DNA from 2 places in the Pseudoxanthomonas sp. LH2527 genome. Region 1 is predicted to be linked to the other one. Evidence: predicted binding sites of a transcription regulator. Region 1 holds the regulator's gene; the other holds the start of a gene.
The links. The regulator HrcA, encoded in region 1, represses chaperone genes, less so after heat shock. The targets are predictions, from matches to a motif close to TTNGCACTCNNNNNNNNNGAGTGCNAA.
Positions count from the first base shown of each region.

Region 1 (4,286 bases):
TCAGCGCGATGCGGCACGGCTCGATGGTCTTCTTCACCAGGTCTTCCACCAGCGCTTCCAGCTTGGCGCGGGTCAGCTTGATGTTGAGGTGCTTGGGACCGAAGGCGTCGGCGGTCACGTACGGCAGGTTCACTTCGGTCTGCTGCGAGCTGGACAGCTCGATCTTGGCGCGCTCGGCGGCGTCCTTCAGGCGCTGCAGGGCCAGCGGGTCCTTGCGCAGGTCGATGCCCTGATCCTTCTGGAATTCCTCGACGAGGTAGTCGATGACGCGCTTGTCGAAGTCCTCGCCACCCAGGAAGGTGTCGCCGTTGGTCGCCAGCACTTCGAACTGCTTCTCGCCGTCGACGTTGGCGATCTCGATGATCGACACGTCGAACGTGCCGCCGCCCAGGTCATAGACGACGATCTTGCGGTCGGCGCCGCCGTCGCCCTTGTCCAGGCCGTAGGCCAGCGCGGCCGCGGTCGGCTCGTTGATGATGCGCTTGACGTCCAGGCCGGCGATCTTGCCGGCGTCCTTGGTGGCCTGGCGCTGGCTGTCGTTGAAGTAGGCCGGCACGGTGATGACGGCTTCGGTGACGGTCTCGCCCAGGAAGGCTTCGGCCGTCTTCTTCATCTTCTCCAGGATGCGCGCGGAGATTTCCTGCGCCGACAGCTTCTTGCCGTCGGAGGTCTGCACCCAGGCGTCGCCGTTCTCGTGCGGGATGATGGCGTACGGGACCAGGTCCAGGTCCTTCTTCACTTCCGCGTCGGTGAACTTGCGGCCGATCAGGCGCTTCACCGCATAGAAGGTGTTCTTCGGGTTGGTCACGGCCTGGCGCTTGGCCGAGGCACCGACCAGCACTTCGCCGTCCTTCGTGTAGGCCACGATGGAGGGCGTGGTGCGGTCGCCTTCCGAATTCTCGATGACGCGGGCCTTGCCGCCGTCCATGATCGCCACGCACGAGTTGGTCGTGCCCAGGTCGATGCCGATGATCTTGCCCATGATGGATCTCGCTCCCTAGCAAATTCTGATGTTGGACCCGGCGCCCGGCCGGGTGGATGGTCCCGATATAGGGATGCGATGGCGCGGTTCAAGCGCCATCGCGGCGGTGTTCAGTCGTGCCTGGCCACCACGACCAGCGCCGGACGCAGCAGGCGGCCGTTGAGCACGTAGCCCTTCTGGAACACCTGCACCACGCTGCCGGGCGCCGCGTCGGGCGCGTCGGCCTGGCTGATGGCCTGGTGGTGATCGGGGTTGAAGGCTTCGCCGGTGGGGTCGAGCAGCACCAGGCCGTTGTCGCCGGCGACCTTGAGCAGCTGCTTGAAGGTCAGTTCCAGGCCGTCCTTCAACGGACTGGGCTCCGTGCCCGCGGCCGCCAGGCCGGCGTCGAGGCTGTCGAACACCGGCAGCAGGTCGCCCAGCAGGCGCTCGTTGGCGAACTTGCGGGCCTGCTCGATGTCGCGGGCCACGCGCTTGCGCTGGTTTTCCAGGTCGGCGCGCTCCAGCAGCGTGGTGGCGCGCAGCTGGTCCAGCTCGTTGCGCAGCGTTTCCAGCTCGGCCAGCAGCGCGGCATCGGCCTCGGGGGACTCGGGCGCCTGGCCCTGAGCGTCGTCGTAATCGTGTTGTTCGTTCATTTCGGTTCCCTGGCGGCAGGTCCAGCCGCCCGACCGGGAACCTATGGGGCCGTGGATTCCGGATTCAAGGCCGCGCCCAGGACATCGGCCGCGGCCTGCACCACCGGGATGACCCGGTCGTAGGCCATGCGCGTGGGCCCGATCACGCCCAGCACGCCGAGTACCTGCCCGCCCGCCATGTACGGCGCGGTCACCACCGACACGCCGTCGTGCGGCGCCAGCCCGGTGTCCTCGCCGATGAAGATGCGCACGCCCGGGGCGCGGATCGTGCGTTCCAGCAGCTGCAGGATCTCGCGCTTGCGGGCGAAGGCCTCGAACAGGTCGCGCAGCCGTTCCAGGTCGGACAGCTCCTGCACGCCCATCAACCGGGTCTGCCCGGCCAGCACCACGTCGTCGCCGGGTGGCGTGAGGGCCTGTTCGGCCAGCTCGATGGATTCGGCCAGCAGGCCTTCCATTTCGGTCTGTGCCCGGCGCAGGTCGTGCAGCAGGTTGGCGCGGATCTCCGACAGCGGCCGGCCGGCGAACTGGGTGTTCAGATAGTTGGCGATACGCTCCAGCTCCGACCGCTCGTAGACGCGACGGGTCTCGATGACCCGGTTCTGCACGTCGTTGTCGGCGAACACCAGGATCGCCATCACCCGCTGGCCATCCAGCGGCACGAAGTCGATGTAGCGGAAGGCGAACTGTTCCCGCCGCGGCACGCTGACCACGCCGACGAAGTGGGTCATCGCCGACAGCAGCTCGGAGGCGTTGCCCAGCAGGGCCTGGGTGCCGGCGCCGGCCGACAGTTCGGCACGCAGGCGCGCCACCTCGCCCTCGCCCAGCGACTTCACCTGCACCAGGCTGTCGACGAACACCCGGTAGCCCTGCGCGGTCGGGATACGCCCGGCGGACGTGTGCGGCGAACTCAACAGCCCGACCTCTTCCAGTTCCGACAGGATGTTGCGGATGGTCGCCGGGCTGACCTCCAGCCCGGCGTGCCGGGCCAGCGTCTGCGACCCTACCGGCTCGCCGTCGCGGATGTAGCGCGAGATCAGCGTGCGCAGCAACTGGCGGGCGCGCGGATCCAGCGGGGGCGATGGCGAATGCATACCCGTTAGATAACGTCGCACCGCCCCCTTTGCAAGCGGACCGTCGCCGCTGTCTCAGTACGTGAGCCGGCTCCGCTTACAATCCGCCGCATGCTCAGACACCTCGCCCTCAAGGATTTCGCCGTCGTCCGTGCCGCCGAACTGGAATTCGGCGATGGCATGACCGTCATTTCCGGTGAAACCGGCGCCGGCAAGTCGCTGCTGGTGGACGCGCTGGGTTTCCTGTCCGGCCTGCGGGCCGACAGCGGTGTGGTCCGCCACGGCGCCGAGCGCGCGGAACTCTCGGCCGAATTTGCCGCTGCCGCGGGATCGCCGGCGCAGGCGTGGCTGGCCGACAACGCGCTGGACGACGACGGCCAGTGCCAGTTGCGCCGGGTGATCCGGGCCGATGGCGGTTCGCGCGCCTGGATCAACGGCCGCAGCGTCACGCTGTCGCAGCTGACCGAACTGGCGAGCCGGCTGGTGGAAATCCATGGCCAGCACGAACATCAGGCCCTGCTCGCCCGCAACAGCCAGCTGGACCTGCTGGACGCCTTCGCCCGCAATGAGGGCGAACGGACCGCCGTCCGCGACGCCGCCCGCCGCTGGACCTCGCTGCTGCGCGAGCGCGAACAACTGTCCAGCCAGGGTGATGTCTCCGACCGGATCAACTATCTGGAACACCAACTGGCGGAACTGCAGCGCGAGGACCTGGCGCCCGCCGCGCTGGAGACACTGGTGGCCAGCCACCGCCGGCAGGCGCACGCCGCCGGCCTGATCCAGGCCTGCGATGCCGCCCTGGGCGAACTGGCCAGCGACGATGCGCCCTCGCTGACGCGCCAACTGCAACAGGTCCGCGCCGAGCTTGCCCGGCAGGCCGAACACGAGCCCCGCCTGCGCGACGTGGACGCATTGTTGGAGGGCGCCGCGATCCAGATCGAGGAGGCCGTGTCGCTGCTGGGCCAGGTGCGCGACGACCTCGACGGCGAACCACTGCAGTTCGACGCGCTGGAGCGCAAGCTCGCCCGCGTGCACGACCTGGCCCGCAAGCACCGGGTGCCGCTGGACGGCCTGCAGGAGCAGCACGACCGCCTGGCCGCCGAACTCGAATCGCTGCGCGGGGCCGGCGAGCGCCTGCTCCAGCTCAACAGCGAGATCGACACGACCCGGGCGCAGTGGCGCGATGCCGCCGCCGCCCTGACCCGCACCCGCCAGCGCGCCGCCAAGGCACTGGGCGAGACCACCACCGCGCTGATCGCCGAGCTGGGCATGGGCGGCGGCCGCTTCGAGATCGCACTGGAAGCCCAGGACAGCGAGCGCCCCGACCCGACCGGCGCCGAACGGGTCGAATTCCTGGTCTCCGCCAACGCCGGGCAGCCGCCACGCCCGCTGCGCAAGGTCGCCTCCGGCGGCGAGCTCGCACGCATTTCGCTGGCGATCGAAGTCGCCGCGCTGGGCCTGGATGCCGTGCCGACCATGATCTTCGACGAAGTGGACACCGGCATCGGCGGCGCCGTGGCCGAGATCGTCGGCCAGAAGCTGCGCGCCCTCGGCGCCCAGCGGCAGGTGTTGTGCGTCACCCACCTGCCGCAGGTGGCCGCC
Region 1 covers NZ_JAKZBW010000001.1:121,276-125,561, reverse strand. Annotated here, with positions in the region: gene dnaK (molecular chaperone DnaK) at 1-982, opposite strand, end outside; gene grpE (nucleotide exchange factor GrpE) at 1,093-1,614, opposite strand; gene hrcA (heat-inducible transcriptional repressor HrcA) at 1,656-2,705, opposite strand; gene recN (DNA repair protein RecN) at 2,796-4,286, shown strand, end outside.

Region 2 (4,286 bases), on a different contig from region 1:
AGCGCAGCGGTGGCGAGCACCAGCGCCAGCACCCGCTGCAGCGGCGAAGCGGCGAAGCGCACGCGCTGGAACCACCACAGCCCCAGCGCCAGCAGTACCAGTCCCACCAGCGCCAGGCCCACCGCGTCGATGCCGCGCTGCTTGCCCAGCACCCACAGCAGCCACACGGCCGTCAGGTACATCGGGAAGGCCAGCACCTGCTTCAGCGTGTCCATCCACGCGCCGGGCCGCGGCAGCCGGTTCGCCAGCGCCGGCACGAAGCCGATCAGCAGGAACGGCAGGGCCAGGCCCAGGCCGAGCATCGCGAACACCAGCAGCGCCAGCGGCGTCGGCGCGGTGAACGCGTAAGCGAGCGCCACGCCCATGAACGGCGCGGTGCACGGGCTGGCCACCACCACCGCCAGCACGCCGGTGAAGAAGTCGCCGACCGGGCCGCGGCGCGAGGCGAGCCCATGCCCGGCACCGGCCAGCCGATGGCCGACCGCGAACACGCCCGACAGGCTCAGGCCGACCGCGAACATCACGTAGGCCAGCAGCCCCACCACCCACGGCTGCTGCAACTGGAAACCCCAGCCCAGCGCCTGGCCGGCGGCCCGCAGCGCGATGGCCAGCGCGCCGACCGCAACGAAGCTGACCAGCACCCCGGCCGAGTACCAGAGCGCGCGCCGGCGGGCATCGCCGTCACCGCGTCCGCTCTCGGCCAGCGACAGCGCCTTCAGCGACAGGATCGGCAGCACGCAGGGCATCAGGTTGAGGATCAGGCCGCCGAGCAGCGCCAGGGCCAGCGCGGCGAGCAGCGAGGTGGCACCGCGCTGGCTGCGCGCCAGCACGTCTTCGGGCGGGCGCGTGCGTTCGATGTCGGTCGCGGCGGGGACTGTCGCCGCCGCAGCCTCCCGCGTGCCGGTGTTCGCGTCTTCCGGTGCGGTCGTCGCCGGGGCTGTCGTGGCCAGCGGCTGGACAGCCGCTGGCGCGGGCACGTCGGGCGTGCCGGACGGCGTGACCGTGCCGGCGGGGATCGACAGCTTCACCCGCCGCGTCATCGGCGGATAGCAGATGCCGTCCTTCTGGCAGCCCTGGAACGTCACCCGCAGCGTCGCGGCCGCCGCGTCGGCGCGGTCGCGCTTGAGCGGCACCGGCACCTCGGCCTGGTCGAAGTAGACGATGACATCACCGAAGTGCTCGTCGCGGTGGGGGACGCCCTTCGGCCAGCGCGGCGCCTGCAGGGCGACACCCGATGCGCCTTCCAGCGCCATCGAAGTGCGGTCGCGATACACGTAATAGCCGCGTGCCGGGGTGAAGCGCAGCAGCAGTTCGTTGCCGTTGAAGGCGATCGCCTCGAAGGCGAACGCCTGTTCCGCCGGCAGCGGCAAGGCGTCCATGCCGGCCTGCGGTTTCTGGCCCAGCAGGCCACCGGTCACGGCGCTGGCCCCCAGCGGGACGAAGGCCTCGCCTGCGCCCGCCGGCAACGCCACTTTCAGCGTGCGGGTTTGCGGCGGGTAGCAGATGCCGGCGTCGGCGCAGCCCTGGTACTTGATCTTCAGCGTGACGCTGTCGGCGCCCGCCGTCGGTCGGCCGGGCAGGGTGGCGAGCAGTTCGCCGCGGTAGGTCTCGACGTCGCCGAAGAACTCGTCGCGGTACGCCTTGCCCTTCGGCAGTTGCAGCGGCTGCGCGGCGAAGCCGGCGTCGGCTTCCACGCCGGTGCGGTGCCGGTACAGGTAGTAGCCGTCGGTGATCTGCCAGCGGATCTCGATGCGGTCGCGCGCCGGCGCGGTGGCCGTCAGCACGAAGGCCTCGTCCACCGGCAGCAGGTCGTCCTGGGTGATCGCGGCGGACGCCGCCGGCGCGATCAGCGAGGCGAGGGGCAACAGGCAGGCGAGCAGGGTGCGGATCAGCGTCATCGGGTCACTCGGGGGCGCGGGCGTCGGCCCGGGTTTCGGCCACGACCCAGTCCAGATACGCAGGAAGGCCGGCGGCGGTTTCGACCGCCAGGATCTCCGGCAGTTCATACGGGTGCAGTTCCGCCAGCCGCGCCATCAGCGCATCGCGCCGGTCGGCGCTGGTCTTGGCCAGCAGCTGGACTTCGGTGGCCTGTTCCACCTGCCCCTGCCATCGGTAGGTCGACACCACGCCCGTGAGCAGGCTGACGCAGGCCGCCAGCCGTTCTTCCACCAGCGTCCGCGCCAGCCGCTGGGCGGTGTCGGCGTCCGGGCAAGCGGACAGGATGAGGAAGACGGGCATGGGCCGGCGATTATCGCAGACCGCCCGGCCCGGCCCGGCGGCGAAAAAATTTGCCGCCCGCCCCTTGAAAGCGGGATCGACCCGCCCAACATCGGTCGGCATCCGGCGTTGCCGGGTTTTTGCGTCCGCGACGTTGGCAGTCCCTCGAGGCGAGTGCTAACATCGCCGCCCCTTTCCTAGTCCAATCAATCACTTAAGAGGATTGACATGAGCAACATCAAGCCGCTGTACGACCGTCTGGTGGTCAAGCCGATCGAAGCCGAAGAAACCTCCCTCGGCGGCATCATCATCCCCGACGCCGCCAAGGAAAAGCCCACCAAGGGTGAAGTCATCGCCGTCGGCGAAGGCAAGTTCGTCGACGCCACCGGCGGCGTGCGCGCCCCGAAGGTCAAGGTCGGCGACAAGGTCATCTACGGCCAGTACTCGGGTTCGGCCTACAAGCAGGACGGCGTCGAGTACAAGATCATCAAGGAAGACGACGTTCTCGCGATCCTCGGCTGAGTGCGCGGGAATCGGGAGAGGGGAATGGGGAATCGTTGAAGCGTTTCTCCCTTGTCCCTGTCTCCGATCCCAGACGACGCATTCGCTTTTGACGATTCCCGATTCTCAATTCCCCATTCCCGGAGTTCCACACAATGGCTGCCAAAGATATCCGTTTCGGTGAAGACGCCCGTACGCGCATGGTGCGCGGCGTGAACATCCTCGCCAATGCCGTCAAGGCCACCCTCGGCCCGAAGGGCCGCAACGTCGTGCTCGAGAAGAGCTTCGGCGCCCCCACCATCACCAAGGACGGCGTCTCCGTCGCCAAGGAAATCGAACTGGCCGACAAGTTCGAGAACATGGGCGCGCAGATGGTCAAGGAAGTCGCGTCCAAGACCTCCGACAACGCCGGTGACGGCACCACCACCGCCACCGTGCTGGCGCAGGCGTTCATCCGCGAAGGCTCCAAGGCCGTCGCCGCGGGCATGAACCCGATGGACCTGAAGCGCGGCATCGACCAGGCCGTGAAGGCCGCCGTCGAAGAGCTGAAGAAGCTCTCCAAGCCCACCGCCGATGACAAGGCGATCGCCCAGGTCGGCACCATCTCGGCCAACTCCGACAGCAACATCGGCGACATCATCGCCGAGGCCATGAAGAAGGTCGGCAAGGAAGGCGTGATCACGGTTGAAGAGGGCTCGGGCCTGGAGAACGAACTCGACGTCGTCGAGGGCATGCAGTTCGACCGCGGCTACCTGTCGCCGTACTTCATCAACAACCAGCAGTCGCAGCAGGTCGAATTCGACGACCCCTTCATCCTGATCCACGACAAGAAGGTCTCCAACGTCCGCGAACTGCTGCCGGTGCTGGAAGGCGTCGCCAAGGCCGGCAAGCCGCTGCTGATCGTGGCCGAGGAAGTGGAAGGCGAAGCCCTCGCCACGCTGGTGGTCAACACCATCCGTGGCATCGTCAAGGTCGCCGCCGTCAAGGCGCCGGGCTTCGGTGACCGCCGCAAGGCCATCCTGGAAGACATCGCCACGCTGACCAACGGCACGGTGATCTCCGAGGAAGTCGGCCTGCAGCTCGAGAAGGCCACCATCAACGACCTGGGTCGTGCGAAGAAGGTCGTGATCTCGAAGGAGAACACCACCATCATCGACGGCGCCGGCGACGCCGAGCGCATCCAGTCGCGCATCAAGCAGATCAAGGCGCAGATCGAAGAGACCTCTTCGGACTACGACCGCGAGAAGCTGCAGGAACGCGTGGCCAAGCTGGCCGGCGGCGTGGCCGTGATCAAGGTCGGTGCCTCGACCGAAATCGAAATGAAGGAAAAGAAGGCCCGCGTCGAAGACGCCCTGCACGCCACGCGTGCGGCGGTGGAAGAAGGCGTGGTCCCGGGCGGCGGCGTCGCGCTGATCCGCGCGCTGCAGACCATCGGCACCCTGAAGGGCGCCAACGAAGACCAGAACCACGGCATCCAGATCGCCCTGCGCGCGATGGAAGCCCCGCTGCGCGAGATCGTCACCAACGCCGGCGAAGAGCCGTCGGTGATCGTCAACCGCGTCAAGGAC
Region 2 covers NZ_JAKZBW010000027.1:20,824-25,109, forward strand. Annotated here, with positions in the region: gene MMG85_RS14465 (protein-disulfide reductase DsbD) at 1-1,898, opposite strand, end outside; gene cutA (divalent-cation tolerance protein CutA) at 1,903-2,238, opposite strand; gene MMG85_RS14475 (co-chaperone GroES) at 2,446-2,739, shown strand; gene groL (chaperonin GroEL) at 2,874-4,286, shown strand, end outside.
Region 2: a site for HrcA is predicted at 2,372-2,398, ahead of MMG85_RS14475 (co-chaperone GroES). Genes of this name have one in related genera too.